DNA from 2 places in the Streptomyces sp. DS1-CR2 genome. Region 2 is predicted to be linked to the other one. Evidence: riboswitches for the same ligand, from Rfam matches in the RefSeq annotation. Region 2 holds a riboswitch; the other holds the start of a gene.

Region 1 (15,579 bases), 1.0 Mb from region 2:
GCGCTCGGGTTCGGGGCGTGGATCATCTTGCCGTCGCCGATGTAGAGACCGACGTGGCTGATGCCCGAGTAGAAGAACACCAGGTCGCCCGGCTGCAGTTGGGAGCGTGGGATGCGAGGGCCCGCGTTGATCTGGGAGTACGTGGTGCGCGGCAGGGAGATGCCCGCCGAGCGGTACGCGGCCTGGGTGAGGCCGGAGCAGTCGAAGGCGTTCGGGCCCGTGGCGCCCCACACATAGGGGCTGCCGAGGGCGCTGTAGGCGTAGGCGATGGCCGCCGCCGTGCGGGAGTCCGGGGCCTTGGGCAGGGCGCCGGACGGCACCTCGCGGGAGGAGTCCGAGCGGGAGGCGCGGCCGGCCGCGCCGCTGTCGCCGGCGCCTGCCCCGACGCCGGTGCGCTCGGCCGCAGGCAACTGGCCGAGCAGACGCTTCGCCTCGGCCAGCTTCCCGGTGACCGTCTTCTTCTGCTTCTTCAGCTCGCCCTGCCGCTTGCGCAGCTCGGCGAGCCGGCCGTCGGCCTCGGAGCGCAGCTGGTCGATCTGCCGGAGTTCGCGCTGCACGCGCCCGACCGCGGAGGCCTGCCGGGTGCCGAGCCGGTCGGCGAGCGCCGCGTTGTCGAGGTACCGGGCGGGGTCGGAGGACAGGACGAGCTGGACCGCCGGGTCGAGGGCGCCGGTGCGGTACTGCGCGGCGGCGGCCGAACCGAGCGCCTCGCGCTGGGTGTTGAGCCGGTCCGTCCTGCGGGCCGCCTCGTCCCGCAGGGAGCCGAGCTTCTTCTCGGCCTTGTCCGCCTTCTCCTTGGCGCCGTTGTACTTCTCGGTGGCCTTCTCGGCCTGCTGGTAGAGCTGGTCGACCTTCGCCTTCACCTGGCTCGGGGTGAGCCGGGGATCCGCGTGCGCCGCGCCGTCCAGGGCGGTGGCGGTCGCCGCGGAGGCGAGAGCGAGGGTCGCCGCGGTGCGGGCCGTGGGGCCGGTGAGCGAGCGCTGTCGGGGCTTGCGGTGCGCTGCCGACACGAGGGGCACGTCCTTCCGGTACGTACTGCTTACGCGTCCGGCGGCGGCCCGCACAGGGGAAGCGGGCCGCCGCCGGACCTTTCTCGGCGGTAGGTGCCCGACTGCGCCCGTGAGCGGGGCGGGGGTGGGAAGCCGGTCACCTGAGGAAGGACGCTAAACCTGGCCGTCACGGGTTGGTGATGGATTGTCCGCAACTGGTCCTTGTGTTCTGGGTGTGACCGTATGTGACCGGCGCGGGACCGGTGCGGGCCGGTTCAAGGAGGCAGTGAGGCCCCGGCTAGGCTCGCCGGTCATGGACGTACTCATCCACCTCTTCGTCGGCCTGCACATCATCGGCATCGCCTCGCTCCTCGGTGGGTTCCTCACCCAGATGAAGGCGATGGGCAAGGGAACGGCCCGGTTCGTCCCGGCGATGCTGCACGGCGCGCTGACCATGCTGGTCACGGGTGTCGTCCTGGTGGGCCTGAACCAGGCGGACGACAACACCGTCAACAACATCAAGATCGGCGTGAAGCTCGCGCTGCTGATCGTGATCCTCGGCCTCGTGTACGTGAAGCGGGACGACGAGAAGGTGGACAAGGGGCTGTTCGGCCTCGTCGGCCTCCTGACCACCGCGAACATCTTCATCGCGGTCCTCTGGACCTGAGCCGTCACGGTCGTCCAGATCTGAGTCAGGCGGGTGTTCGGGACCTGAACGTCCCGAACAGGGTGGCGAGCCACGCGGCCACCGCGATCCACACCAGTACTTGCCCCGGCCCCTTGAGCCAGGGCACATCGGCGGCGGCGCTCACGGACAGTGCCGCCGCCGCCGTCATTCCCATCGGGAAGACCGTCGACCAGCGCCGCACGTCGTAACGTGGCCTGGACCACCGCACCTCCGCCAGCGCCAGCACGATGTACCAGGTCACATCGAGCGCGAGCAGCAGGAAGCTCATGGTGCGCAGGACGTCTGTGTCGTCCCTGTTCCACAGACCCGTCGCGACGAGCTTCGACGCGGCGAGTGCGGAGATGGCGAGCGCGCCGCCCGCGACCCAGTGGTCCCCGGCGCCGGAGGCCACCTCGCGCAGGTCGAAGTGGAGCAGCGCGAAGCAGTACAGGATGATCCCGCCCCAGAAGAGCACCATCCCGGTGAACGCGAGCCAGTGCGCGCCGACCGCGGGCGCGAGCGTCGCCGCCAGGACGACGAGGCCCTGCGTCGCGACACAGCCGAGGAACACGGCCCCCGGCATCCGCGGCTTCCAGTGCCGTGCGACGTTGATCAGGAGCACCGGCCAGACGAGCGCGGACAAGGCGAGGAGCGCCTCGGCCAGGGTCTGCCAGCCGAACATGGAGATCCGGGTGCCGAGGACGGCCGTCGCCGCGACCGCGGTGAGCGCGGCCGGGGTGTCCGCTTCGGATTCCCAGCGGTCGCGCTCCCGCACCAGTCGTTTCGCGAAGTCCGCCGCGAGGACGAGCCAGAGGGCGGCGGCGAGCACCAGCATGATGCCGCTCAGCACCGAGTAACCGGTCAGTCGCAGGCCGACCGAGATGATGCCGGTGGCCATGACGGCGGCGCCGGCGGCCGGCGGGAGCTGGGACCACGTGGGTCCGGGACGTGGGGTTGCGTTCGGGCCGCGCACCGCCCGAACGTAACCCCACGAAGGCGGTCAGGCCGGGCGCACCACGCTGTGGATCGGCATGTAGTAGATCGACTCGACGCGGACGTTCGCGCCCGGCTTCGGCGCGTGGATCATCTTGCCGTCGCCTATGTAGATGCCGACGTGGCTGATGTCGTCGTAGAAGAAAACCAGGTCACCGGGCTGGGCGTTGGCCGTGGTGACGGTCGTGCCGACCTTGACCTGGTCCCAGGTCGTGCGCGGCAGCGTGATGCCGGCCGCCTTCCACGCGGCCTGCGTGAGGCCCGAGCAGTCGTACGAGTCCGGGCCCGTGGCGCCCCACACGTACGGCTTGCCCATCTGTGACTCGGCGAAGTCGATGACCTTCGCGGCCTTGGTGGCGTAACCGCCGCTGGTGCCCCCGGAGCCCGTACCCGTACCCGAACCGGTGCCGGTGCCCGGGTTCTCCTGCTGGCGCGCCTCCTCGGCCGCCTTGCGCTTGGCCTCCGCCTCGGCCTGCTGACGAGCCAGCTCCTCCGCCTTCTTCCTGGCGGCCTCCTGCTTCTTCTTCTCGATCGCCGCGAGCCGCGCCTTCTCCTCGGCGGTCAGCTTCGACAGGAGTTCGCGGGCGTCACCGAGCTTCTGCTGGACGTCCCTCTTCGTGCTCTTGAGCGTGGCCTGCGAAGTGGTCAGCGTCTCCAGGCTCTTGGCCGCCTCCGTGCGCTTCTTCGTGGTGGCGGCCTGCTCGGTCTGGTAGTCGTCGACGGCCTTCTTCTGGCGGCTCGTGAGCCGGCTCATCAGCTGGTCCTGGTCGAAGTAGTCCTGCGCGTCGTCGGCGAGGAGCAGCGTCGCGGTGTCGGAGACGGCGCCCGTGCGGTACTGGGCCGCGGCGAAGGTGCCGAGCTCCTGGCGGGCCTTGTTGAGCTTCTCGGTGCGCTGCGCGACGTCGTCGAGCAGGTCGCCGACGCGCTTCTGCTGCTTGGTGGTGCGCTCCTTGGCCGCGTTGTACTTCTCCGTGGCCACGCCCGCCTGGTGGTAGAGGGTGTCGACCTTCTTCTGGACCTCTTCCAGGCTCGGCTTCGGCGGCGCGGAGGGGGCGGCGTTCGCGGTCTGCGAGAGCAGGGCGATGGAGGTGAGGGCCGCCGTGGTGATGCCGACGACGGGGGCCGTGCGGGGGCCGGCTGTTCTGGTGCGCGGCTTGCGGTGCGACGCCAAGGGTCGCGTCTCCTTCCCATGACCGCCTACCGGGTTAGCTGTCGGGTTCGGGCGGAGATTCGGAAGGCTGCCCTACGGCCGTGCCCTGACGGGTCGTCGGCCGATTCACCCCAAAGGTCGTGGGTCCCCGGTTCCATGCCTCTCGGCGTACTGAACTCAGCGGGGGCGACCCGCTCGCGGCGCGGTTGCCGGCGGGGGGACGGGCGGCCCGCGGAGCACGGTAGCCAACTCGTGTGGCTGCTGTGAAGGTTGATGTTCGATATGCCCGATACATTTTCGTGACCTTCGGCAATCTTGTTCGCGACCTCCGGTAATCCTCACTGGGGGTAATTACTGCGCTACAAGAGGTGGCTGGGGCCGCGAAGTCGGGGGAAGTTTCCGGGACGGCCGTGGGTGTCAGTGGGGCGGCCTAGACTCGTAGAGCGATGAGCAGCCTCTTTGACGACAGCTTCCTGGCGGACCTCACGGCTTCGAAGGCCAGTGAGGAGCATGCCCCGCCGCCGCCCGAGGACGACACGGCTCCGGAGCACGTTCCGGACGACCTGTTCGACGGGAAGTTCGACGTGCCCCCGGCCAGGGACGAGTACTACCGGGACGGCGCCCCACGCCCGGCGCTCGACCCGGCGGCGCTCCTCGACGGGCTGAACGAGAACCAGAAGGCGGCCGTCGTCCACGGCGGCTCCCCGCTGCTCATCGTGGCGGGCGCGGGGTCCGGCAAGACCCGTGTGCTCACGCACCGCATCGCGTACCTCCTCGGCGAGCGCGGTGTGCACCCCGGCCAGATCCTCGCGATCACGTTCACGAACAAGGCCGCGGGCGAGATGAAGGAGCGCGTCGAGTCCCTCGTCGGCCCGCGGGCGAACGCGATGTGGGTGTCGACGTTCCACAGCGCCTGCGTCCGCATCCTGCGCCGCGAGTCGAAGAAGCTCGGCTTCACGTCGTCGTTCTCGATCTACGACGCCGCCGACTCCAAGCGACTCATGGCCCTGGTCTGCCGTGACCTCGACCTGGACCCGAAGAAGTTCCCGCCGAAGTCCTTCAGCGCCAAGATCTCGAACCTGAAGAACGAGCTGATCGACGAGGAGGACTTCGCAGCTCAGGCCGCCGACGGCTTCGAGAAGACCCTCGCCCAGGCCTACGCGATGTACCAGTCCCGCCTCCGCGAGGCGAACGCTCTGGACTTCGACGACCTGATCATGACGACGGTGCATCTCCTGCGCGCCTTCCCGGACGTCGCCGAGCACTACCGCCGCCGCTTCCGCCACGTCCTGGTCGACGAGTACCAGGACACGAACCACGCGCAGTACGCGCTGGTCAGGGAGCTGGTGGGGTCGGCCGACAGCGGCCGCGGGGAGGACGAGCCGCCTCGCGCGGACGACCTCCCGCCGGCCGAGCTGTGCGTCGTGGGTGACGCCGATCAGTCGATCTACGCGTTCCGCGGAGCCACCATCCGGAACATCCTCCAGTTCGAGGAGGACTACCCCGACGCGACAACGATCCTGCTGGAGCAGAACTACCGCTCGACGCAGACCATCCTCTCCGCGGCCAACGCGGTCATCGAGCGCAACGAATCCCGCCGCCCCAAGAACCTGTGGACGAATGCGGGCGCGGGCGCGCAGATCACCGGCTACGTCGCGGACACCGAGCACGACGAGGCGCAGTTCGTCGCCGACGAGATCGACCGGCTCACGGACGCGCGCGACGCGAAGGCCGGCGACGTCGCCATCTTCTACCGGACGAACGCGCAGTCCCGTGTCTTCGAAGAGATCTTCATCCGCGTCGGCCTGCCCTACAAGGTCGTCGGCGGAGTCCGCTTCTACGAGCGCAAGGAGGTCAGGGACGTCCTGGCCTATCTGCGGGTGCTCGCCAACCCCGAGGACTCCGTCCCCCTGCGCCGCATTCTCAATGTGCCCAAGCGCGGCATCGGCGACCGTGCCGAAGCGATGATCGACGCGCTTTCCCAGCGCGAGAAGATCTCCTTCCCACAGGCGCTGCGCCGCGTCGACGAGGCGTACGGCATGGCGGCCCGCTCGACGAACGCGGTGAAGCGGTTCAACACGCTGATGGAGGACCTCCGCACGATCGTCGAGTCGGGCGCGGGCCCGGCCACGGTCCTGGAGGCCGTGCTCGAACGGACCGGCTACCTGGCCGAGTTGCAGTCGTCGACGGACCCGCAGGACGAGACGCGCATCGAGAACCTTCAGGAACTCGCGGCCGTGGCCCTGGAGTTCGAGCAGGAGAGCGCGACGGCGGAAGGCGCGGCCGAGGGTGCGGGCGAGGCGAGCGTCGGTACGCTCTCCGAGTTCCTGGAGCGGGTCGCGCTCGTCGCCGACTCCGACCAGATCCCGGACGAGGAGGACGACGGCTCCGGCGTCATCACGCTGATGACCCTGCACACGGCCAAGGGCCTCGAGTTCCCGGTCGTCTTCCTGACCGGCATGGAGGACGGCGTCTTCCCGCACATGCGCTCCCTCGGCCAGGTCAAGGAGCTGGAGGAGGAGCGCCGCCTCGCCTACGTCGGCATCACGCGCGCGCGTGAGCGCCTGTATCTGACGCGCTCCACCCTGCGCAGCGCCTGGGGCCAGCCCTCGTACAACCCGCCGTCGCGCTTCCTGGAGGAGATCCCGGACACGCATCTGGAGTGGAAGCGGACCGGCGCCATGGCGCCCGCCAAGTCGGCGGGTCCGACGAGCGGGATCGCCGCGTCCCTCTCGTCGTCGCGCTCACGCTCGACACCGGCGTTCGCCACGCGCCGGGCGACGGAGAAGCCGGTCGTCGCGCTCTCCGTGGGAGACCGGGTCACGCACGACCAGTTCGGCCTCGGCACGGTCGTCGGAGTCAAGGGCACAGGGGCGAACGCGGAGGCGACCGTCGACTTCGGAGAGCCCAAGCCGAAGCGCCTGCTGCTGCGGTACGCGCCGGTGGAGAAGCTGTAGCTCTGTAGGCCGGTGGAAAAGCTGTAGCTCTGTAGGCCTGTGGGGAAACTGCAGGAGGCTGCCGCCGGGAGGCTCGGCCCTGCTACGTCGGGTCGAGCCCGTGGCTGCGGAGCCACGGGAGCGGGTCGACGGCCGAGCCGCCGCCGGGACGCACCTCGAAGTGCAGGTGCGGACCGGTGGAGTTGCCGGAGTTCCCGGAGTGCGCGATGAGGTCGCCGGCCTTGACCGGTCCGCTCATGACGGCGTGGCTGGAGAGGTGGCAGTACCAGGTCTCCGTGCCGTCCTTCGCCGTCAGGATCGCCATGTTCCCGTACGCGCTGTTCCACTGTGTGCGGATGGTGCCGTCGGTCGCGGCCATCACCGGGGTCCCGTACGAGACGGGGAAGTCGATGCCGGTGTGTACGGACATCCAGTTGATACCGGCCTGCCCGTAATACGCGCTCAGCCCGCGCTGCTTGACCGGGAGGACGAACTTGGGCCGCAGCCGCTCCTTGCGCGCCGCTTCCTCCGCCGCCTGCTTCCGCTCGGCCTGCTGCTTGGCCCTGAGGTCGATACGTTCCTGGGTGCGGCTCGCCCGGTCGGCGAAGTCGCCGGCGTCCGCGGAGAGGTCCGCGAGCTGGGTGTCGAGCTTGTTGTTGGCGACGGAGGGCTTCACGGCGGTCGCGTCCGGTGCCGAGGCCGCCGTCGTGTCCTTGCCGGCGTCGCCGCCGAGCCCGCCGACGGAGGCCGCGGCTACTCCCGCGACACCCATCACGCACACCGAGGGCACCGCGACGGTGAGCAGCGCGGAGCGCTTGGCGGGGGAGCGGCGGCGGGAGCGGGCGCGCTGGGCCGGGGTGACCGGGGCGGGCCGCTCGTCGCGGGCGACGGTTTCCTCGACGTCGTCGAGGCCTTCGCTGTAGCTGTCGTGGTGATCGTCGTTGTGGCTCAACTCCGGCTCGGGGGCGTCGGGTTGGCCGTGGCCGTGCCGTGCGTCGAGGTCGTTGTCGTCGCCTTCGGCGCCCGCGGAGTTCCACGCGGTGGCGTCGTACGCGCCGGTGTCGAAGGTGTGCGCTTCGAAGGTCTGTGTTGCGAAGGGCTGGGCCTCGAACGCCTGCGTCTCATAGGCCTGAGCATCGAACGCCTGGGTCTCGAAGCCCTGCGCGTCGAAGGTTCCGGTCTCGTAAGTCCCGGTCTCGAAGGCCGCCGGCGCCTGGAAGGTCTGCGTGGCGAACGCGTCCTGCGTGGTGAATCCCTGCGCCTGCGCCCCGAAGGCGTTCGCGTCCCACTGCCCGGTCTGGCCGGCCCACGCGCTGTTGTCCCACTGGCCGGAATGGTCCGGTCCGGACTGGGCCGGAATACCGCCGAGTTGATCGTGAGCGGCGGCCCCCCAGACAGCGGTGGTGTCGTAGCTGCCGGTGCCGTACGCGGTGGCGTGGTGCTGCGCCGCGTACGGGTCGTGGTGCTGGGGGTCCTGCGTCGTCAGTGTCTGGTGCGCGCCGGTCGCCCACTGGCCGCTGTCGTACGAGCCGGTGCTCTGCGCGCCGGGAAGGTCCCCGAAGAGGGGGTCGGCCGCGAAACCGCCGGTGGCGTGGCCGTCGTAACCGGTGTAGTCGCCGTACTGCGCGCTCTGCTGGTCATACGGAGCGTAGGGCGCATAGTCGGCGTCCTGAGCCGGGGCCGGGGAGGTCTGAGTCCCCGACGGGTGACGGTCGTTCACCAACTTCTCTTTCGCCTCGACAACAGGGGCTGCCAGAGCAGTGCGGTGACTGTACCCGGCGGTACGCGGGCTCGACAATCTTCGGCAGGTTTCCCGTTCGCAGGAAACGGGCATTCGGCTGTCTTTCGGCGGACTGTGGGCAGAGCTTTGGCCCTGCGTTCGAGAATCGTTCGACGTTTGGCCAGTTCGGAGACCGTTCCGGGGGCACGGTCAGGCCGCGGTCACGCCACCGTCAGGCCGCCCACCGCGTCGGCGGCGCGCGCTCCTTCCGTCTCCTCGGCGTCGAGTGCCTGCCGAATGCCGGCGGCGACAGCCGGGTGGACGGGGAGCGCGAGGTGTCCGACGCCGGTGACGCGGACGTTCTGCGCGATGAGGTCGGGGTGGTCGACGCAGGCCGTCTCCAGCGGAACCATGATCTGGTCGAGGTCGCTCCAGAAACTCACGAAGTGGGTGCGGCAGCCGGGGGCGGGCCGGGACAGCTCCTCGATGACGGTCGAGCCGGGGCGCATCTGCCGGACGATCGGGTGCGCGTCCATCAGCGGCGCGACCGTGGTCCCGCTGTGCGGGGTGCCGAGCGACACTAGGGTGCGTACGCGCAGATCGCCTCCCAGGCACTGCACGTAGTAACGGGCGATGAGTCCGCCGAGGCTGTGCCCCACGACGTCCACGCGGTCGTGGCCCGTGCGCTCGCAGATCTCCTCGACGTGGCGGGCGAGCAGCGCGGCGGCGGTGCGGATGTCGTAGGTCAGCGGCGAGTAGTTCAGCGACTCCACGTGGTGCCGGCCGTGCTGGGCGAGGGAGCGGCGCAGCAGGAAGAAGACGGAGCGGTTGTCGATGAAGCCGTGCAGCAGGAGAACCGGCGGCTTGTTCTCGGCGACCGGCAGGCGGGCGCTGAGGCTGTCGGGGGTGCCGTGGGCGTTCTGGTCCTCAGACTCCGGCAGCGTGGTGCTCTCCGTCAGGTACGAGGTGTCGTCGGCGCCCTCGTCCAGGCCCTCCGGGGCGGGGGCGTAGCCGAGCGCAGGGAGCTCCGGGGCGGCCCTGCGCTCCTGGATGATGCCGGATGGGTAGAGCAGGAGGTGCCCGGCGAGGATCGCGACCTCGAGAGCGGTCGCCTTCAGCAACGAGACGGAGACCCCGACCAGCCTGGGGGGGAACACCAGTCTGGCGGGGAACAGCTGACAGAGCGGGCGAAAGGGCAGGATGCTCGTGACCTTCATGGCCGACCTCCCGTCGGCACCCGGGAAAACGGCTCTGTCTCCCGTGTGCCCTCATGGGAAGCATGCGCCGAGGTGGCCGACGATGCGCGTCGTACGCGGGCTGTGATGAGTCGATGCCCGTGTGTAACCGTCGCGGTGCGTTACGAAAACTCCGTACGTACCGCGGCGCCGATACGCCCTGTCGCCCCGCCGCGCGGCGGCGGCGGTGTGGTGGTGCGGCTTCTCTCTTTGCGGCTCCCCTTGCGCCAGAGGCCCCCGTATGCGGCTTCTGAACCGCCTGCGGCGGCCGTGGCGCGCAGTGAACGTGTCCCAACGTGTGATTTCCCCCTCGCTCCGCACCGCGAAACGGCCGGTTGCGGGATGCTGTCGATAACGTTCGTTCACTTCCCGGGTACGCATCAGGTCAGGTATCGGGTAGAAGTCGCTTCATGGAGGCAGTGATGGGTGTGGCAGCCGGTCCGATCCGCGTGGTGGTCGCCAAGCCGGGGCTCGACGGTCACGATCGCGGGGCCAAGGTGATCGCGCGGGCTCTGCGCGATGCCGGTATGGAGGTCATCTACACCGGCCTGCACCAGACGCCGGAGCAGATCGTCGACACGGCGATCCAGGAGGATGCCGACGCGATCGGTCTCTCGATTCTTTCCGGGGCGCACAACACGCTCTTCGCCCGCGTCATCGAGCTCCTCGTGGAGCGCGACGCCGCGGACATCAAGGTGTTCGGCGGCGGGATCATCCCCGAGGCGGACATCGCTCCGCTCAAGGAGAAGGGCGTCGCGGAGATCTTCACCCCGGGCGCGACGACGGCGTCGATCGTGGACTGGGTCAACGCGAACGTCCGTCAGCCTGCCGGGGCTTGATCCCTCCAGTCCCTCCCAGGTGATGACGCACGGGTGCCGGTTCGGTGCGCGGTCTTTTCTTCGCCCGAACCGGCCATTCCCCTTTGCCCTGCCTCACCCCGTACTTATTGCGCTTGCACCCCTCTCAACTCGTCCCGCATCGCCTGCCGCAGGCGCAACGTGCTGACCAGGCGCTGGAACGCTTCCGACCAGTAGCCGCCGGCGCCGGGGGCCGCGTCTTCCGGTTCGTCCGGGATGGCGGTGAGGCCTTCGAGCCGGGACGCTTCCGCGGGGTCCAGGCACCGTTCGGCCAGGCCCATGACGCCGCTGAAGCTCCACGGGTAACTGCCCGCGTCCCGCGCGATGTTCAGCGCGTCGACCACGGCCCGACCGAGCGCCTCGGCCCAGGGCTGGGCGCAGACCCCGAGCAGCTGGAACGCCTCGGACAGGCCGTGCGTCGCGATGAACCCCGCCACCCACTCGGCGCGTTCACCGTCGGGGAGGGCGCCGAGGAGTCTCGCCCGTTCGGACAGCGATACGGCGCCCGGGCCTGCGGCGTCCGGTGACGCGGGTGCGCCCAGGAGCGCGCGCGACCATGCGACGTCCCGCTGGCGCACAGCGGCCCGGCACCAGGCGGCGTGCAGTTCGCCCTGCCAGTCGTCGGCCACCGGCAGCGCGACGATCTCTTCCGGCGTGCGACCGCCGAACCGCGCGGTCCAGCAGCCGAGCGGCGTCGCCTCGACCAACTGGCCCAGCCACCACGACCGTTCACCCCGGCCCGTCGGCGGTACGGCGACGACGCCGTCCCGCTCCATGCCCGCGTCGCACTCGTGCGGTGCCTCGACGGTGAGCGTCGTCGCGCCCTGAGTGCGGTCGACGGCGACGCAGGAGGCGGCGCGCGACGCCATCCGGGCTGCCAGCTCCGAGCCGGGGAGTGCGGAGAGCAGCTCGGCGGCCGTGGCTCTGACGTTGCGGCTGCGGTCGGACAGTGCCTGTTCCAGGAACGGCTCGTCCGCGTCGCCGAGCCCCGACCGCAGTGAGTCGAGGAACATCAGCCGGTCCTCGGCCCGCTCGGCGGGCCAGGTGGTTGCGAGCAGTTCCCGCGCCGCGTCCGGGTTGTGTGCGCGCACCCGGGCCAGGAGCGCGACCCGCTCGGCGAACAGGCCCTCCTCCCACAGGCATTGCACGTCTGCCCCGTCCTCGGGCGCCGGGAGTGCCGTGCCGCCGCCGGGTGCGGCACGGAGCGCGAACTTCCAGTCCGGGTTCAGCCGGGCCAGCCACAGTGCGCGCGGGCCGGCGAACGTGAGGGCCTGCGGCCGCAGATCCGTGCGCCCGCGCGCCGCGTCAAGGAGTGCGGGGAGGAGATCCGGAGGGGCCGCGTACCCCTTTGCGTTGGCCCCGGCCAGCCACTGGGGCAGCAGCTCCATCAGGTCGGGGGCCGTGCCGCGGCGGCCGCCTCCGGTGCCGGGGCGGTCGGTGAGCAGCATCGCCAGTCTGCGTCGCGCGGGGGCGGGGAGCGGGGGCCGCGGGTCGTCCGCCGCCCGTGCCGGAAGCGCGGCAGCGGGTGCGGGCCGCAGTCCGGCCCGCCGTCGTACGGTCTGTACGGCGGCGGCGTCGAGCAGCGCGGTGGGTGCGTCGGCGCCGGCCGAGTGGCCTGGCGGCGTCCGCCGGTCCGTTCCGAGCAGGGCGACGGTGACGAGCTCTTCCCATGGGTCACCCGTGGCTGCGCTGGTGGGCGTGGCGCCGGCGGTCGAAGGTCCGTTCATGTCACTCCTCCCCAGGGGACGGGTCCGCGTAGTCGTTTCCGTCGTCTCTTTCGTCTCGCTCGTCAGCACAGCTCCACCGCTTCTCCCGGGCCTTCGGGCCAGGCCGTGAGAGGGGTGAAGCCCCGGTGGCCGCATTCGCCGAAGACGGTGACCGGGGCACCGCCGGACAGCGCCGCCAGCCGCCACAGCCCGGGGCCCGAAGCGGCCTGCGGCGTGATCGGGAGCGCCAGCCGCTCCGAGGCCGGTCGCTCCGGATGCGGTCGTGCCAAGTCATCGTCAGCATCCGCCAGTTGCCAGCCGCTGCCGCTGTCGCTCGCCTCATCCGGCGTGGGTATGACCCGACGCAGCGTCACCGGCCACGACTCCAGCCATGGGTCGCGGCCCAGCGCGTCCCCGTACCGGGCCGCCGCCTCCGCCACACCTGCCCCCTTGGGCCGTACGGGACTTGGGGCGGGCGCCGTGAACTGTTCGCCCAGGTCGACGCGGAGCTGCCCGTCGCCCGGGTACGCGCAGAGCTCGGCGTCCAGCGCCAGTCCGACCGGCAGTGAGAGTGCCGGGGTGCGGCCCCCCGCCCCGTAGGAGAGGAGGAGCGCCGTGTGGCCGGACTCCGTCCCGTACAGCCATATCCGGCGTGTGGTGAGCCGGCTGTCGGCCGCGTCGTACTGCGCCAGGACCAGCCATCGGTCCCGGGCCGGCCGCCCTTCCGCCGACAACGGCAGCCCGATGCGGGAGCTCACCGTCGAGGCGAGTGCGGCGGGGAGCAGGTCGCGGCGCAGCCAGCCGCTGTCGAGGAGGTGCAACAGCGCGCATTCCTCCAGGAGCCGTACGGGCCAGCCGGGGCCGGAAGCGGGTATCGACCCCAACTCCCTTACTCGCGCGGCCAGTCCGGGCGCCTGTGCGTCCACCATGCGGGCCGCGGTCTCCTCCCACATCCCGTAACCGGCCTGCTCGGCCGAGGCGAGGCCGCCGCGCAGCAGGTCCGCGAGCCGCTGCTCCAGCTCGCTCGCGCCCCCCGTGACCCGCTCGGCGCGCCGCTCGGCCCTGCGGCGCGCGGCCTCGGGATCAGCGGCGGCGCCCCCGGCCGCATCCGTCTCCCGCTTGGTCTGTGCCCGCTTCCTGCGCCCTTCGGCCCACTGCTGCCCCCAGTCCGGAAGTGTTTGCGTGTCCGGCACCGAGCCGTCCGCCCCCGCCCACAGGAGGAGGAGCCCGAGGGCGTGCTTGCACGGGAACTTACGGCTCGGACAACTGCACTTGCAGGCCGGGCCCGCCGCGTCCGCGACATCCACGACCGTCTGATACGGCTTGCTGCCACTGCCCTTGCAGAGCCCCCACACCATCCCCTCGCCCGAACTTCCCGCCTCCGACCAAGGTCCGGCGACGCCGAGTTTGCTTCCCGCCTTGCGTGACGGGGCGTCAGGCGCCAGTGCCAGCACCTGGTCCGCCGTCCAGCGCACCCCCTGCTGAGTCATGTTCTCGAAGGTAGGTCCCGCCACTGACAATCGGCCGTGGCGCGGGTGTTCGCGCAGGTCAGCGGCGTACGGCCGGTGATTGTCAGTGGCGTGGTGCACGGTGGAGTCACATCCCGGCCGAGTGCTCGGGATGTGCCGGACGTGCCGGCCGAGCCCGGCCGAAATCGAGGGGGATCGCCATGACCGTGTCCGTCGAACCGACCGAGAAGAGCGCCGCGTCCGCGGGGGACCAGGGCGCCGCGCAGGCGCTGCGGCCGCATGCCGAAGACGCCTTCGCCGCCGAACTCGCCGCGCTGGCGGCGCAGGACGGCCGGCCGCGCCCGGAGCGCTGGCGCCTCTCGCCGTGGGCCGTCGCCACGTATCTGCTCGGCGGGACGCTGCCCGACGGGACCGTCATCACGCCGAAGTACGTGGGGCCGCGCCGCATCGTCGAGGTCGCCGTCACCACGCTCGCCACCGACCGCGCCCTGCTGCTGCTCGGTGTGCCGGGCACCGCGAAGACCTGGGTCTCCGAGCATCTCGCGGCCGCCGTCAGCGGCGACTCGACGCTGCTCGTGCAGGGCACGGCGGGCACCCCCGAGGAGGCGATCCGCTACGGGTGGAACTATGCGCGACTTCTCGCGCACGGCCCGAGCCGGGACGCCCTCGTGCCCAGCCCCGTCATGCGCGCCATGTCCGAGGGTATGACGGCCCGGGTCGAGGAGCTGACCCGTATCCCGGCCGATGTGCAGGACACGCTGATCACGATCCTGTCGGAAAAGACGCTGCCGATACCGGAGTTGGGCCAGGAGGTGCAGGCCGTCAGGGGTTTCAATCTGATCGCCACGGCGAACGACCGGGACCGGGGGGTCAACGACCTGTCGAGCGCGCTGCGCCGCCGCTTCAACACCGTCGTGCTTCCGCTGCCTCAGAGCGCTGAGGCGGAGGTCGACATCGTCTCGCGCCGCGTCGACCAGATCGGCCGTTCCCTCGACCTGCCTGCCGCTCCGGACGGCACCGATGAGATCCGCCGCATCGTCACGGTCTTCCGGGAGCTGCGGAGCGGCGTCACCGAGGACGGGCGTACGAAGCTGAAGTCGCCGAGCGGCACGCTGTCCACGGCCGAGGCGATCTCGGTCGTGACGAGCGGGCTCGCGCTGGCCGCCCACTTCGGGGACGGGGTGCTGCGGCCGTCCGACGTCGCGGCGGGCATCCTCGGGGCCGTCGTCCGTGACCCGGCCGCGGACCGGGTGATCTGGCAGGAGTACCTGGAGGCCGTGGTCCGCGAGCGGGACGGCTGGAAGGACTTCTACCGCGCGTGCCGTGAGGTGAGCGTATGAGCGAGCGGGTGAGGGGGCAGGGGCCGCTGATGCTCGGGGTGCGTCACCACGGCCCTGGTTCGGCCAGGGCCGTCCGGGCCGCGCTCGACGCGGCGGGTCCGAGTGCGGTCCTGGTCGAGGGGCCGCCCGAGGCGGACGCCCTGGTGGCGCTCGCCGCCGACGAGGGCATGGTGCCGCCGGTCGCGCTGCTGGCGCATGTCGTGGACGAGCCGGGGCGCTCCGCGTTCTGGCCGCTGGCCGAGTTCTCCCCGGAGTGGGTCGCGATCCGGTGGGCCCTGGAGCGGGACATTCCGGTCCGCTTCATCGACCTGCCGGCGGCGCACAGCCTGGCCCTGCGCGACCAGGGCCAGGCGCCGGACGACTCCGAGGGGGACGGGGAGCAGGGCGAGGAGGATTCCAGGGAGGCGATGCGCGTCGATCCGCTCGCCGTACTCGCCGAGACCGCGGGGCACGACGACCCGGAGCGCTGGTGGGAGGACGTCATCGAGCACCGGGGCGCGTCGGGGGACGCGTTCGC
Region 2 (15,579 bases):
TCCGGCCCGGCGAGAGCAGCTGGGTGTGGCAGCGCTACGGCCTGCGCGTCGCGGACAAGCAGTACGCGAACGGGGTCACCGTCCACGCGAACTCCTCCGTGATCATCGACCTCAACCGCAGCTGCGCCGCGTACGACGCCTTCGCCGGTGTCGACGACTTGACGCTCGGCACGGGAGCGGTGCGGTTCTCCGTGTACGCGGACGGGGTGCGGCTGTGGAAGTCGCAGGTCCTCAGGGGCGGGGACTCGGCCGTTCCGGTTCATCTGAATCTCGCGGGGCGCACGGCGATCCGGCTGGTCACCGAGCCGCAGACGAAGCTCGACTCGCTCGCGGTCGGGGACTGGGCGGAGTCCCGTTTCAGCTGCCGGTGAGCTGCCTCAGCTGAGGAGGCTCAGTTGAAGCGGCGGACCCGTTCCGTCAGGAGCGTGACCGCCTCGGCCGTCGTGTGCCCCGCCCCCGCGGCGCGCGCGTCGGCGTACCGGACGGCGCCCAGCGCGGCCCCCGCCGCCGCCTCGAAGGCCTCGATCTCCGTGCGTTCGGGCAGCGGGCGCTCGGCGTCGCCGCGCCAGCCGTCGGACGCGGCCACCAGCTCGACCGCGCCCTCCGTGTCACCCAGCTGGGCCAGAAAGAGCGCCCCGCGGCCCGCGAGGTCCGCGCTGACGCTCTCCGCGCAGCGGTTCTCGACCGCGTACCGCAGGGCCTCGGTGAGGACCGCGAGGCCGCGCGCGGGCCCCGACTCGGCCGCCGTGATCCGCGCGTCGACACCGCCGACGAGCGCCGTGAACTGCGGTGGCGGGCTACCGCGCGACGACTCCGTAGCCGCGTCGTCGCACAGCGCGCGGGCCCGCGCCACCTCGCCGTCCTCCACCGCCATCAGGGCGTTCAGGAGCAGCACGTACGCGTGGGGATCCGGCACCCCGTACCGGTCGGCCTCCCCGATCGCCTCGGCCAGGAGCTTGCGCGCCGCGTCGCGTTCGCCGGAGCGGTAGGCGATCTCTCCGAGTCTGGCGATGAGGAACGGTGCCTCCGCGTACGCGCCCACCTCGTAGGCGAGGCGCAGCGCCTCCTCGAACTCGCCCTTCGCCTCGTCGAACCGGCTGCGCGCGACGGCCGCCTCCCCGGCGGCGCTGCACACCTGGGCGCGCATCCACCGGTCCCCGACGCGGCGGCTGATGGTCCGCAGCTCGGCGATGTCGTCGTCGATGTCCGTGAGGTTGCCCGTCCTGTCGACGGCCGTGTGCGTACGGAACATCAGGGTGACGCCGGTCTCCCACGCGCCGCCGTACACACGGCAGTTGGCGACGGCGCGGTCGAGGGCGGTGCTTACGTCCTCCGGGTTGTCCAGGAAGTACACGGTGAACGGCCAGATGATGCCGGGGAAGCGTGCCCCCGCGGGCCCGGGCCGAGCGAAGGCGTCGCGCACCCGCATGAGGTACTCCCGGTCGGCCTCCCCCCGCAGGGCGCTCTCGGGCAGGGTCTGGGCCACGAAGAAGATGTGCAGCAGCCGCAGCTCCATGAGCGGCCAGTACAGGGGGTCGTCCTCGTCCGCCAGATCGCCCACCACCGGGAACGTCCGGCCGTCGCGCGAGGGGACCCGGCAGTCGGACGGGGACGGGCGCTGGGGGCGTGGCGTCGGGAGCAGCTGCTCCAGGATGTGGCCGATCCACTCGGCGCCCTCCCTGCGGTAGTTGCGCAGCCACCAGAACCAGCCGGTGGACAGGGCGAGTTCGACCGCTGACTCGGTGTCGCCGGTGACCATGGAGCGGTGCAGGGCGGCGCGGAGGTTGTCGAGCTCCGTCTCCAGTCGCTCGATCCAGGGGAGTTGCTCGGCGGAGCGCAGGAGCGGGTCGGCATTCTCGACGAGGGCTCGGAAGCAGGCGACGTGGCGCCGCTCGGCCTCGGCGCGCAGCAGCGGTGTCTCGGCGGCGCGTTCGGTCGCGTACTCGTGGATCGTCTCCAGCATCCGGTACCGCATGCTGCCGTCGCCCGGGGTGGCCACCAGCAGGGACTTGTCGACGAGCGCTCCGATCAGGTCGGCTGCGGGGCCGGTGCAGACGGCCTCCGCGGCCTCCAGGTCCCAGCCGCCGGCGAAGACGGACGCCTCGCACAGGACCGTGCGCTCCTGCTCGTCGAGGAGGTCCCAGGACCAGTCGACGACCGCGCGCAGGGTCTGCTGGCGGGGCAGTACGGTGCGGCTGCCGCTGGTCAGCAGGCGGAAGCGGTCGTCGAGCCGGTCCGCGATCTGGCGGGGGGTGAGGAGTCTGAGGCGGGCGGCGGCCAGTTCGATGGCGAGCGGCAGGCCGTCGAGGCGGCGGCAGATCTCGGCCACGGCCTCGGGGTCGCCGGTGACGTCGAAGTCGGGGCGCACGGCGCGGGCGCGCTCGTCGAACAGGCGGTGCGCGGGGTCGGGCGGCAGGGGTTCGACAGGGCGCACGGACTCGCCGGGCACGCCCAGGGGTTCGCGGCTGGTGGCGAGGACCGTGAGGCCGGGGCAGTGGGTGAGGAGGGTCTCGGCGAGCTCGGCCGCGGCGCCGATGACGTGTTCGCAGTTGTCAAGGATCAGGAGCAGGCTGCGCTGGGCACAGTGCTCGACGAGCAGCGCCACGGGGTCGTCCTGCGGCGCCGAGTGCTCGCTGGTCATCAGGACCGTCTCGCGCAGGCCGAGGGCGCTGACGACGGCGCCCGCCACGGCCTCGGGCTGGTCGAGCGGGGCGAGCTCGGCGAGCCAGGCACGGGGGTGCTCGGCGGCGGCTTCCTCGGCGAGGCGGGTCTTGCCGGAGCCGCCGGGTCCGGTGAGGGTGACGAGGCGGGCCGCCTGCAAGTCTGAACGGATGGCGTCGAGTTCGGGTTCCCGGCCGACGAACGAGTTGAGGCGTGGCCTCAGATTGCCGGCGCGCTGCGGCTGCCGGGGCGGCGCCGGGCGGCCGCTGTCGCGGGCGTGGACGCGGGCGGGGTCCAGCAAGTCGGCGTAGAGGGCGGCCAGTTCGGGTCCGGGGTCCGCGCCGAGGCCGTCGGCGAGGGTGCGGCGGGCCGTCTCGTAGGCGGCGAGTGCGTCGGCGCCGCGGCCCGCGTCGCGCAGGGCGCGGATGAGGAGGGCGTGCAGCGGCTCGTCGTACGGGTGGGCGTGGGTGAGTTCGGTCAGCTCCGGTACGACGTCCGCGGCGCGGCCGAGCTGCAGATCGGCCTCCACGCGCGCGCGTGCCGCTTCGAGGCGCTGGGCCTCGGGGCGGGTCGCGGCGGTGCGGTCGGCGAGGTCGGCGAGTGCGGGTCCGCGCCACAGGGCGAGCGCGTCGCGCAGGGCGCGGGACGCGGTCGCCGGGTCGTGCGCCGTGAGGGCGGCCGTGCCCTCGCGGGCGAGGCGCTCAAAGACGTACAGGTCCACGTCGTCGGGGCGGGCGGCGAGGCGGTAGCCGCCGCCCGCCTGCGAAGTGACGGCGTCTTTGCCGAGGGCTCGGCGCAGTCGGCCGACGAGGGCCTGGAGGGCGGCGGTCGCGTCGGCGGGTGGCTCGTCGGCCCACACGTCGTCGATGAGCACGTCCGCAGGGGCGGTGCGGCCGGCGTGCAGCGCGAGCGACGTGAGCAGGGCGCGCAGGCGCTGTCCGCCCACGGGCAGGGGTGTGCCTTGATCGTCGTACGCCTCGGTGACGCCCAGGATTCGGTACCGCACGGGTCCATTCTCACGGGTCGGGACGGGCTCAGTCGCGCGGATTCCGGTTCGGAGCGCTGAGGACGACAGGGGCGCAATGCCTCAGCGCCCGGCTCCCAGTGCGCCCCGCTGCGGCGCGACGCTCCCTGTGGGGACGGCGCGCTGGCGGGCCGGGGTGCCGGTCCAGCAGGTGCCGCGGCGGGCGAGCAGGCGGCGCAGCCAGAGTTCGAGGGAGACGAGGTCGGCGAGGCCGTCCAGCGGCAGGGGCTCGCCGTCGGCCGCCGCGCGCAGGGCCTTGCGGACGACGCGGGCCTCGATCAGGCCGGTCTGGGCGAGGAGCGGGGTGTCGAAGAGCTGGATGAGGTGGTCGGCGCGGACGCGCAGGCCGGTGCGGGCCGCCGCGGCGGACGACGCGTGCGAGGGGGCGCCCCAGCCGGCGGGGAGTTCGCTGACGCCGGCGCCTTCGAGGACGGTACGCAGGATGTCGGCGCGGGCGCCGGGCCGGACGCGGAGCGCCTCGGGGAGGGCACGGGAGGCGCGTACGACCTGGTTGTCGAGGAAGGGGGCGTGCAGGCGCTGGAAGCGGACTTCGGCGGCCTGTTCGAGGACGCGCAGGTCGGCCGCGTGACGGGCGAGGGCGGCGCGGGCCCGGAACGCGCCGGGCCGCTGCCCCGGTCCTGGCCCCGGACGCGTCGCGCCGTCCTGGAGGCGAACCGATACTTCAGCGAGGGCCTCGCCCGTCAGCCAGCGCGCGGCAGGCCCCGGTCTCGCCCACGCGAGGGCCGCGAGCGATGCGCCGACGGCGCCCGCTTCACCGCCCGGGTCCTCGAAATTCCGCTGCAGCAGCCGCTCCGCGAGGCTTGCGATGCCCTCCTTGTACGGCGTGCGGGCCAGCTTGCGCGCCGCGCCGTACACGCGCGCGGGCACCAGCACGGAGCCGCCGTCCGCCTTGGCGAGCGCGGCGACCGGCTTGACCATGTGGCGCCGGCGCCGGTCCATGAGGAGGTCGGCAAGGCGGGCCGGGTGCGCGTCGATGACCTGGCGGGCGCCGTAGCCCGTGAAGTGGTCGGCACTCCCGGAGAGCAGGCGCGTGCGGTGGCGGGCGGCGGTGATCAGGGAGGGGCCGGGCTCGTCGGTGAGGGGGCCGTCCAACTCGGCGTAAGGGAGCGCCTCTTCGCCTGCGGTGACGACGACGTGGTGCAGCCGGGGGTTCGCGGCGATGGCGCCCGCGCGCTGGAGTTCGGCCTCGCGTCCTTCGGCGCCCGCGGACAGGTCGTTGAAGGTGACGGCGAGGAGGCGTTCGCCCGCGCCCGTGCCGTGGCCGAGGACCGTGCCGGGCAGCCCGGGCAGTCCCGCCGCGAGCAGCGCGAGAGTCCCGGACGCGGGTCCTCCGGAGAGGTCGGCGCCGATGCCGGGCACGGGCATGCCGCGGGCCGCGCGCCGCTCGGCGGGGCCCATGCCGGGGACGGGTCCCGGGTCGATGTCGGCGCCGGGGACGTGCCGGGGCGCGGCGAGCCGGGCGCGTACGGCCTCGACGAGCGCGTCGCGCAGGGCGTCCACGGCGCCGGCGGGGTCCGCGGAGGGCGCGGCGACGGCGAGCGACGCGACCGGTTCGTAGCCGGCGATCTCGCGGGCACCGGCGCGCAGGATCAGCGCGTGGCCGGGCGGGATGCGGCGTACGCCCTGGTACGGCGTCGAGTCGTGCAGGGCTTCGGGCACGTCGGGGGCGGCGAGCAGGGCCGCGAGATGGCCGATGTCGAGGTGGGCCTCGATGAGGTCGGCGAGCGGCAGGGCGGCCGTCGCGTACGCGGTGCCGCCGGCCCACGGTGTGTAGAACACGGGCCGTGCGCCCGCGAGATCACCGGCGATCATGAGGCGCCGGCCGACCTGGACGACCGCGGTGTAGCTGCCGGACCAGGCGGTGAGGTGGCGCAGTGCGCCGCCGCGCGCGGCGAACAGGCCGACCCGCAGCTGCTCGTCGGTGGCGCCGCAGGTGCCGAGTACGGCGATACGGGTCTGCTCGTCGGCGCTGACGATCCTGACCTCGTCCGGGCGCCAGTCGCCGACCGCCCACAGCGGATCGGGGTCACCCCACAGGAGCTGCGAGCCCACGGGATGGACGGTCTCCCCGTCGGGTCCGGTCGAGCCCGCGGACCCGAACCGCACGGGCCCGGCGGCGGTACTGCTCCACCCCACCAACCACCGCATCGCCGCCTCCACAGGCTGTGGACAGAACCTCGTCAGAAGGAATCAGAGGAAATCACAGGAACAGAGTCCCCATGCTGCCACGAAGGAGACGTACGGGAGAGGCGACCGGGCGGCACGTGCGCCACCGAATGCGCCCCTTTTGAGCGGTAGTTGAACCCCCCAGGGGCCGCTCGGGGGCATCGACGGTGCCGTACGGCACCGTCGATATTCGGCCAAATCGGCTGTGGATGGCCAGACCTGTGCACACCACATCGGCCACGGCGCGCAACGCACGGTCCGGGAGGCGCCCTGCACCTCCCGGACCGGTCCGCCGCCCGCGGGGATGAAGGCGGCGGTGTCCCCCAGCCCGCTGGATCCAGTACAGCGGGCCGACCCACGCACCATCCATGGAAGCGCTCCCCCCATGGCCGCAGAAGAGCGCACGCACAGGCGCACGGCCACACGGGCGGAGCACACCGTGACGGCGACGCCCCGGGCACGTACTCCCGTACGGACAATATTCCCGCCATCCGGAACTATGCCCCTTAACGCTTGGGATCCGGCGAACTACGCTGGGTGTACGAATGCCGCGCGGTTATGCCACCGCGGCAGCCGGCTGTGTCGAGGGGTGGCGCATGTCCAGGGAGCAACGCGGGCCGAACGAGAAACTCGGCACCGTTCTCGCCCTCGCGGGAATCAGCAACGCAGGCCTGGCGCGGCGGGTCAACGACCTTGGCTCGCAACGCGGTCTGACGCTTCGCTACGACAAGACCTCGGTGGCCCGCTGGGTCTCCAAGGGCATGGTGCCGCAGGGCGCTGCGCCGCACCTCATCGCCGCCGCCATCGGCCAGAAGCTGGGCCGGCCCGTGCCGCTGCACGAGATCGGCCTGGCTGACGCGGATCCCGCGCCCGAAGTGGGCCTCGCCTTCCCGCGCGACGTGGGGGCGGCGGTGAAGTCGGCGACAGAGCTGTACCGCCTCGACCTCGCGGGCCGCCGCACGGGCGGCGGCATCTGGCAGTCGCTGGCCGGATCGTTCGCGGTGAGCGCGTACGCGACGCCCGCGTCGAGATGGCTGATAACGCCGGCCGACTCGTCGGTCGCACGCGACGCGCAACCGCTGGAGAGCGGCGGGGACAACACGTCTCAGAAGGTCGGCCACAGCGACGTCCAGAAGCTGCGCGAGGCGGCCGAGGACGCGCGGCGCTGGGACTCCAAGTACGGGGGCGGTGACTGGCGTTCGTCGATGGTCCCCGAGTGCCTGCGGGTCGAGGCGGCCCCGCTGCTGCTCGGCGCCTACTCGGACGACGTGGGGCGCGCCCTGTTCGGGGCGAGCGCCGAACTGACGCGCCTGGCCGGGTGGATGGCGTTCGACACGGGCCAGCAGGAGGCGGCGCAGCGCTACTACATCCAGGCGCTGCGGCTCGCGCGCGCGGCGGCGGACGTGCCCCTGGGGGGCTACGTACTGGCGTCGATGTCGCTCCAGGCGACGTACCGCGGGTTCGGCGACGAGGGGGTGGACCTGGCGCAGGCCGCCCTGGAGCGCAATCGCGGGCTCGCCACCGCCAGGACGATGAGCTTCTTCCGGCTCGTGGAAGCACGCGCACACGCGCGCGCCGGTGACGCACACGCCGCGGGTGCCGCGCTGCGGGCCGCGGAGGGCTGGCTGGAGCGGGCGCGCGACGGGGACCACGACCCGTCGTGGCTCGGCTTCTACTCGTACGACCGCTTCGCCGCCGACGCCGCCGAGTGCTACCGCGACCTCAAGGCGCCCCGCCAGGTGCGGCGCTTCACGGAACAGGCCCTGTCGAAGCCCACGGAGGAGTTCGTGCGCTCGCACGGGTTACGGCTCGTGGTGTCGGCGGTCGCCGAGCTGGAGTCGGGGAACCTGGACGCGGCGTGCGAGCAGGGCACGCGCGCGCTGGAGGTGGCGGGGCGGATCTCGTCGGCCCGGACCACCGAGTACGTGAAGGATCTGCTGCACCGCCTCGAACCGTACGGGGACGAGCCGCGCGTCGTGGAGCTGCGGGAGAGGGCGAGGCCGCTCCTGATGGCGCCGGCGTAGGGCAGAGGTGTGAAGGAACCGGTCCGGCCGAACGGTCACCGCCCGGGTTTGAACGCGTTGTCAGTGGCGCAGTGCAGTATCGGGGGCGGGAGGTGAGGCACGGTGATGACGAGCGGGTACGACTGCGACGTGCTGGTGATCGGCGGCGGGATCGTCGGTCTGTCGACGGCGTACGCCCTCACGCGCGCGGTGCCGGGCACCCGGGTGACCGTCCTGGAGAAGGAGCACGGCCCCGCCAGACACCAGACGGGGCGTAACAGCGGGGTCATCCACAGCGGTGTGTACTACCGCCCCGGCTCGCTCAAGGCCCGCTTCGCGGTGCGGGGCGCGGCCGAGATGGTCAAGTTCTGCGCGGAGTACGGCGTCGCGCACGCGGTCACCGGCAAGCTGATCGTGGCCACCGAGCGCGACGAGCTGCCCCGCCTGCACGCCCTGGTCCAGCGCGGCCGGGAGAACGGGATTCCGGTGCGGGAGCTCGGCCCCGCCCAGATCGGCGAGTACGAGCCGTATGTACGCGGCCTCGCCGCGATCCACGTGGGCACGACGGGCGTCGCCGACTACGCCTCCGTGGCCCGGCATCTGGCCGAGGCCTCGGGCGCGGACATCCGGTACGGCGCGGAGGTGGTGCAGATCGACCGCCGCGCGGAGCGTGGTGTCGCGGTGCGCACGGCCGCCGGGGACGTCGTCCGCGGGCGCGCCCTGGTGAACTGCGCGGGGCTGCACTGCGACCGGATCGCCCGGCTCGCGGGGGACGACCCCGGCATGCGGATCGTCCCCTTCCGGGGTGAGTACTTCGAGCTGGCCCGCCCCGAGCTGGTGCGCGGCCTGGTCTATCCGGTGCCGGACCCGGCGTTCCCCTTCCTCGGCGTCCATCTCACGCGCGGCATCGACAAGAGCGTGCACGTCGGTCCGAACGCGGTGCCCGCGCTGGCCCTCGAGGGCTACGACTGGTCGACGGTCAGACCGCGCGAGCTCGGCGCCACACTGGCCTGGCCCGGCTCCTGGCGGATAGCGCGCCGGCACTGGCGGTACGGGGCCGGGGAGCTGCGCCGCTCGGTGTCCCGGGACGCGTTCACGGCAGCGGTGCGCAGGCTGCTGCCCGCGGTGACCGCGGACGACCTGGTGCCCGCGCCCGCCGGCGTCCGGGCGCAGGCGGTCCTGCGGGACGGGACCCTGGTCGACGACTTCCTGATCCGCGAGGCCCCGCGCACGGTGCATGTGCTGAACGCGCCGTCTCCCGCGGCGACGGCCTCGCTCCCGATCGGCCGCGAGGTCGCCCGGCGGGCCCTGGCCGCGCTCAAGACCTCACCTTGAGCCCCGCCCGGATCCGGCGTCTCGACCTGAGTTCCGGCGTCTAAAATCGACTTACTGTGTCTGAGTCACCCCACACTCCCGAAGCCCGCACCCCCGAAGCCCGCACCCCCGAAGCCCGCACCCCCGAAGCCGCCGGTCCCGAGGCCCCCGGTCCACAAGCCCCGGCTCCTGCACGCACCAAGGGCGAGCCGCGCTTTCCCGACGGGCCCGCGCCCGACCCCGCCGGTTCGCACTTCGAGCGGCGCATCCGCAGCTTCCAGCCCCGCCGCAGCCGCGTCACGGCGGGCCAGGCGGACGCCCTCCAGCGGCTGTGGCCCGCGTGGGGCCTCGACATCGACGGGCAGCGCGTCCTCGACCTCGACGAGCTGTTCGACGGCAGGAAGCGCGTCGTCCTGGAGATCGGCTTCGGCATGGGCGAGGCGACGGCGCAGATGGCCGCCGACGACCCCGACACCGGCATCCTCGCGGTCGACGTGCACACCCCGGGCCAGGGCAACCTCCTGGGCCTCGCCGAGCGGAACGGCCTGACGAACGTACGGGTGGCCAACGGCGACGCGATCATCCTGCTCCGCGAGATGCTCCCCGCCGCCTCCCTCGACGGGCTGCGCGTCTACTTCCCCGACCCCTGGCCCAAGAAGCGCCACCACAAGCGGCGCCTGATCCAGCCGGAGTTCCTCACCCTCGCCGCGGTCCCCCTCAAGCCGGGCGCCCTGGTGCACTGCGCGACCGACTGGGAGCCGTACGCCGAGCAGATGCTCGAAGTCCTGACCGAGCACCCGGACTACGAGAACACGCAGGCCGACGGCGGATACGCGCCCCGGCCCGCGTTCCGCCCCCTCACGCGCTTCGAGGGCCAGGGCCTGGACAAGGGCCATGTGGTCCACGACCTGCTCTTCCTGCGCGCCGAGCACGCACCGGCCACCGCCGCGGACTGACACCCCGTCGCGGCCGGGGCCGTCCCTCGTTAGGGTCAACGCTGTGGCGACCTATCCCTCGTATCCGAATGCGTTTCCGCACGCGCAGCCCGGAGCAGGCGCTCCGGGGCCCGGCACGCTGCGGCATCCGCGCTGGTGGGAGCGGAAGGCCGTGCACGCCTGGGCGCTCGTCTCGCTCCTGACGCTCTCCGGCCTGGTGATCCTCGCCCTCGTGCGGGAACAGACCGGCACCAAGGGGTTCCTGGTCGGGCTCTGCCTCGCGGTCCTGCCCGTCCCGCTGCTGATAGCCGCGTTCCGCTGGCTGGACCGGGTCGCGCCCGGGCCCTGGCGGAACCTGCTGTTCTCCTTCGCCTGGGGCGCCTGCGCCGCCGCGCTCATCGCGATCGTCGCCAACAGCTTCGCGACCCACTGGATCGCCACGAACTCGGCCGACCCCGCGAACGCCGACACCCTCGGCGCGACGGTCATAGCGCCCATCGTCGAGGAGTCCGCGAAGGCCTGCGCCGTCCTGCTCATCTTCCTGTTCCGCAGACGGGACTTCACCGGGATCGTCGACGGCGTGGTGATCGCCGGCGTCACCGCCACCGGCTTCGCGTTCACCGAGAACATCCTCTATCTGGGCAACGCCTTCGGCACCGACCAGCTCAACAGCGGCACCGGCATCGCCTCGGTGACCGCCGCCACCTTCTTCGTACGCATCGTCATGTCGCCGTTCGCGCACCCTCTGTTCACGGTGCTCACCGGCATCGGCTTCGGCGTCGCGGCCTGGACCGCGCCCGACCGCGGGCCGGTGCGGCGCGTGTTCCTGCCCCTCGCCGGGCTGCTGCTCGCGATGGGCATGCACGCCACGTGGAACGGCTCGTCGGCGTTCGGCCGGTTCGGATTCTTCGGGGTCTACGCGCTGTTCATGATGCCCGCGTTCGGGCTGCTGACCTGGCTCGCGATCGGAACCCGCCAGCGCGAACTGCGCACGGTGCGCTCCGAGCTGCCCGCGTACGCGGCGGCCGGCTGGGTCGGACCGGCCGAGCCGTTCGCCCTCGGCTCGATGCGCGCCCGCCGCCTGGCCCGCGAGTTCGCGCAGCACCACGGCGGCAAGGAGACGGCCAGGGCCGTCGCCCAGTACCAGCAGTACGCGACCTCACTCGCGCTCCTGCGCCACCGCGGGCGGCGCGGCCGGGCCGGGGCGGACTATGTCGTACGGGAGCGGGAGCTGCTCGACGAGCTGTGGGCGCGGCGCCACGCGGCCCGCCCCGCCCTCGCCTACGCGTCCCGCGCCACCGCGCCGCCCGTGTGGGTGCCGCCGATGTACGCGGGGCCGGTGCACGCGGGGCCGGTGCACGCGGGGCCCGGCGCCCAGTTCCCCGCGCACAGCGCCCACAACGCGTACAACCCGTACCGCTACTGAGAACGCCTCAGGCGGACGCCTCCGTGAGCTTCGAGAGCTCCGCGTCCGTCAGCTCCAGGTCGGCCATGGCCACCAGCGCCGGCAGCTGCTCCACGGTGCGGGCGGACGCGATCGGTGCGGCCACCGTCGGGCGGGACGCGAGCCAGGCGAGGGCGACCGTCGCGACCTGGGCGCCGTGCGCCTGCGCCACCTCGTCGAGGGCCTTGAGGACGCGCACACCGCGCTCGGTCTGCAGGTGCTGACCCGCGCCCGCGGCCCGCGGGCTGTCGACCTCGGTGCCCGGCCGGTACTTGCCCGTCAGGAACCCGGACGCCAGGGCGTAGTACGGGACGGCGGCGAGGCCGCCGCGGGAGGCCACCTCCTGGAGCCCGCCCTCGTAGGTGTCGCGCGAGACGAGGTTGTAGTGCGGCTGGAGCGCCGCGTAGCGGGCGAGGCCCTCGCGGTCGGAGAAGTCCAGCGACTCCTGGAGGCGCTCCGGGGTCAGGTTCGACGCGGCGATGGCGCGCACCTTCCCGGACTTCACCAGCTCGTCGAGGGCGGTGATGATCTCCTCGACCGGCACGGACGGGTCGTCGAAGTGCGTGTAGTAGAGGTCGATGTAGTCCGTGCCGAGGCGGCGCAGGGACTCGTCTGCGGCGGACTTGATGGTGTTCGCGGACAGGCCCTTGAAGTCGGGGTGGGAGCCGACCTTGGTGGCGATGACGACATCGGAGCGGTTGCCGCGCGCGGCAAGCCACTTGCCGATGACGGTCTCGGACTCGCCGCCCTTGTTGCCCGGAACCCACGACGAGTACGCGTCGGCCGTGTCGACGAAGTTGCCGCCGGCGGCGACGTACGCGTCGAGCACGGCGAAGGACTGCGCCTCGTCGGCGGTCCAGCCGAACACGTTGCCGCCGAGGGAGAGCGGGAACACCTCGAGGTCTGACGAGCCAAGCTTGCGAAGAGAAGTCATGGCTTGTTTTAACACCGATACGAAGCAAGATATTCCGGGCATGGCCGACCGGCAGCCCTGACGTCGGGGGGTTGCCGTCAGGACCGCCGGGGTTCGGAGAGTGACGAGCCTTTAGATGGTCAGACCGTTGGTGCGCAGCCACGGCGCGGGGTCGACCCCGGTCGCCTGGCCGCCGGGGTGGACCTCCAGGTGGAGGTGCGGCCCGGTCACGTTGCCGGTGGCGCCGACGCGGCCGATGACGTCGCCGCTGGTCACCTTCTGGCCGGCGCTGACGTTGAGGGACGACTGGTGGCAGTACCAGAGCTCGGTGCCGTCCGGCAGCTCGAGGACGGTGCGGTAGCCGTACGCGCCCGCCCAGCCGGCCTCCTTGACGGTGCCGGAGTGGATCGCCTTCAGCGGCGTACCCGTGGGAGCGGCGAAGTCGAGACCCGTGTGGTAGCCGGAGGACCACATCGAGCCGGGCTGACCGAAGGTGCCGGTGATCGTGTAGGAGGCGACCGGCAGCGTGAAGCTCTTGGCGAGCTCGGCGAGGCGCTCGGCCTCGGCCTTCTTCTTCGCGGCCTCCTCCGCCGCCTTCTTGTCGGCGGCGGCCTTGGCCTGGGCGGCGTCCTGCTCCTTGGCCGCGTCCTCGGCGGCCTTCTTCGCGGCGGCCTCCTCGGCGGCCGCGGCCTCGGCGTCGGCGGCCTGGTTCTGCTGCTGCTCGGCCTGCTGCATGATGCGGGCGCGCAGGGCCTCACCCGCGGTCGCGCCCTGCTCGGCGTCCGCGGTCGTGATGCCGGCGCCGGTCAGCGGGGTCGCGTCGCCGCCGGACGAGTCGTCATCTGCGGAGGCATCGGATATCAGCGCGCCCACGCCGGGCAGCGACTTGGCGTCGGGCAGCGAGTCCTTGACGGCGGAGAGGTCGGGCATCGAGATGTGTACGGGGGGCTTGCCGCCCTGCGCGGTGGCGATGCCGCCCGCGCCGACGGCCGCGATCACGCCGACCCCGAGAACTGTGGAGCTGCGCGCGAGACCGCCGCGCTGCTTGGCTACGCGGTGCCTGCCGCGTACGGGGCGGACGGACTCCTCGGTGGGATTCCACTCGTCCCAGGTCTGCTCGTCCGCTTCGCCGAACTCTTCGTCGATCGGCGCGTAGGAGAACTCTGGGGCAGGCCGGTTGGACGCCACTGGGGCGCGCTCCTTTCCTTCCTTCTCGCCTACCGGGTTAGCTGACGGGTTCGGAGCAGGAAGGTCTCCTACCGACGCCTTCCGCGAGGAAAGACGTCCGATTCACCCCAAGTTGGTGGTTCCCCGGCTCCCTTGCGGGATTAGGCGCGTGCGCACGGAGCCATCTCTTGTGACGGCTGGGACGACCGCGCTGCGTTATCGAACGTTAATAGACACCGGGGCCCGATTCCAAGCCGTTCCGACTGATCGTTAACGCCTTTGGCCTGGACTTATCGGGGCACGAGCGGGCGGAATCGGGCGAGTTGACCGGCCGTCGGAGCGGGCCGCCCATCTGACGGTTTGTCAAATGTTATGCGCAGCGACGTCATTCGACTACGGAAGGTGAAGACGGCGCTCACGGCTGCTTCACTGCTGCTTCACGGCCGCCTCACCGCGAGCAGCGCCATGTCGTCCGTCGTGCCGCCCCCGGTATGCCGGCGGACCTCGGCGGTGAGCGCGGCAAGCAGCGGATCGGGCCCCGAGAACATCCGCCCCGCGAGCCGGGCCGCCGGGTCGTAGAAGGTGCCCTCCGCGTCGCGCGCCTCCGAGAGGCCGTCGGTGTAGAGCAGCAGCGTCGCCCCGGACGGGAACTCCGTCTCGGACGCCCGGTCGGGCCAGCTGCCGAGGCCACCCATCCCGAGCGGCAGCGCGGGCTCCGGCGGCGACAGGACCTTGAGCGCCCCGTCGCCGCCCAGGATCAGGGGTTCCGGATGGCCGCGGTTGATGACCCGTACGAGGCCGTTGCCGTGCGGGATCTCGGCGAGCACGGCCGTGGTGAAACCCTCGAACTCGTCGAGGCCGTTGCGCCGCAGCCCCTCCCGCGCGAGCGCCCGCTCCAGGCGCTGCGCGACCGCCTCCAGGGTCGCCTCCTGTTCGGCCGCCTCCCGGAAGGCGCCGATGACGACGGCCACGGCGGACACCGCGCCCATGCCCTTCCCGCGTACGTCTCCCACGACGAGCCGCACCCCGTGCGGGGTGTCCTGCACCGCGTACAGGTCGCCCCCGATGAAGGCCCCCGCCTGGGCCGCCTCGTAGCGGGCCGCGATCTCCAGGCCGCCGATGCGCTCCGCGGGCTCGGGCAGGACGGCGCGCTGGGCCGCCTCGGCGATCTGGCGCACGGAGGTGAGCTGCTCACTGCCCCGCCGCACGACGCGGTTCATGACACAGGCGAGGACGGCGACGGTGGCGACCGTGACGAGTTCGGTGACGGCGTCGGTGTCGTAACTGCGGGTGTATCTGAGATGCACCCCGAGTACGACGGCGACGGTCGCGAGGCCGGTCAGCAAGGTGCCGCGGGGCGAGAAGAACGGGGCGGCGACCAGCGGGGCGGCGGTGAAGAGGGGCACGCCGGTGAACGTCGACGGCGTGACGTAGTCATAGATCGCCCCGACCACGATGAGCAGCACGACCAGCAGCCGCACGAAGAACCGCGCGCGGGACAGGCCCGGCTCCGCCTCTGACCTGTGTCCTCCTCGCTGCCCCACCGCTCGTCTCCCGCCACCGTCCGCGTCGGTCCCGCGCCTGCGCACGCCGTCGGGCCCCACCCCAGGGTTCCCCCGGAAAAGGCGGCGGGCGACCTGGCGGGACCGACCGGGTGAAAGGGGCCCGAGGCGGCGGATCGCGGAACGCCGGGCAACCGATTCGCGTTCTGTCGCCGCAATGGCGTAGAGTCGTGTTTACCGACGCGGGGTGGAGCAGCTCGGTAGCTCGCTGGGCTCATAACCCAGAGGTCGCAGGTTCAAATCCTGTCCCCGCTACTGAAGACCGAAGGCCCGTAACCATTGGTTCCGGGCCTTCGGTGTATCCGGTCGCGTGGAGTGGAAGGGGCTTCGGGAGCAAGTCGGCTCCCCAATGGCTCCCAGCGTTCTTGC

The links. A riboswitch is a leader RNA that binds a small molecule or an ion and turns the genes downstream of it on or off. The one in region 2 is predicted to bind cyclic di-AMP.
Region 1: it holds a riboswitch for cyclic di-AMP, as region 2 does, so the genes downstream of both, ACY0PA_RS25715 (C40 family peptidase) here and ACY0PA_RS20905 (M23 family metallopeptidase) in region 2, are expected to answer to the same signal.

What each region holds. Positions count from the first base shown of each region.
Region 1 covers NZ_CM147085.1:5,337,438-5,353,016, forward strand. Annotated here, with positions in the region: gene ACY0PA_RS25700 (C40 family peptidase) at 1-1,010, opposite strand, end outside; gene ACY0PA_RS25705 (hypothetical protein) at 1,303-1,656, shown strand; gene ACY0PA_RS25710 (tellurite resistance/C4-dicarboxylate transporter family protein) at 1,682-2,629, opposite strand; gene ACY0PA_RS25715 (C40 family peptidase) at 2,657-3,820, opposite strand; cyclic di-AMP (ydaO/yuaA leader) riboswitch at 3,829-3,978, opposite strand; gene pcrA (DNA helicase PcrA) at 4,246-6,756, shown strand; gene ACY0PA_RS25725 (M23 family metallopeptidase) at 6,839-8,455, opposite strand; gene ACY0PA_RS25730 (lipase family alpha/beta hydrolase) at 8,677-9,672, opposite strand; gene ACY0PA_RS25735 (cobalamin B12-binding domain-containing protein) at 10,113-10,529, shown strand; gene ACY0PA_RS25740 (DUF5691 domain-containing protein) at 10,634-12,274, opposite strand; gene ACY0PA_RS25745 (SWIM zinc finger family protein) at 12,337-13,743, opposite strand; gene ACY0PA_RS25750 (ATP-binding protein) at 13,923-15,062, shown strand; gene ACY0PA_RS25755 (DUF5682 family protein) at 15,059-15,579, shown strand, end outside.
Region 2 covers NZ_CM147085.1:4,338,600-4,354,178, forward strand. Annotated here, with positions in the region: gene ACY0PA_RS20865 (sigma-70 family RNA polymerase sigma factor) at 1-371, shown strand, start outside; gene ACY0PA_RS20870 (AfsR/SARP family transcriptional regulator) at 392-3,667, opposite strand; gene ACY0PA_RS20875 (asparagine synthase-related protein) at 3,749-5,854, opposite strand; gene ACY0PA_RS20880 (MFS transporter) at 6,469-7,896, shown strand; gene lhgO (L-2-hydroxyglutarate oxidase) at 8,002-9,210, shown strand; gene trmB (tRNA (guanosine(46)-N7)-methyltransferase TrmB) at 9,267-10,145, shown strand; gene ACY0PA_RS20895 (PrsW family intramembrane metalloprotease) at 10,189-11,550, shown strand; gene ACY0PA_RS20900 (aldo/keto reductase) at 11,558-12,502, opposite strand; gene ACY0PA_RS20905 (M23 family metallopeptidase) at 12,614-13,669, opposite strand; cyclic di-AMP (ydaO/yuaA leader) riboswitch at 13,681-13,826, opposite strand; gene ACY0PA_RS20910 (PP2C family protein-serine/threonine phosphatase) at 14,086-15,192, opposite strand; tRNA gene ACY0PA_RS20915 (tRNA-Met) at 15,392-15,465, shown strand.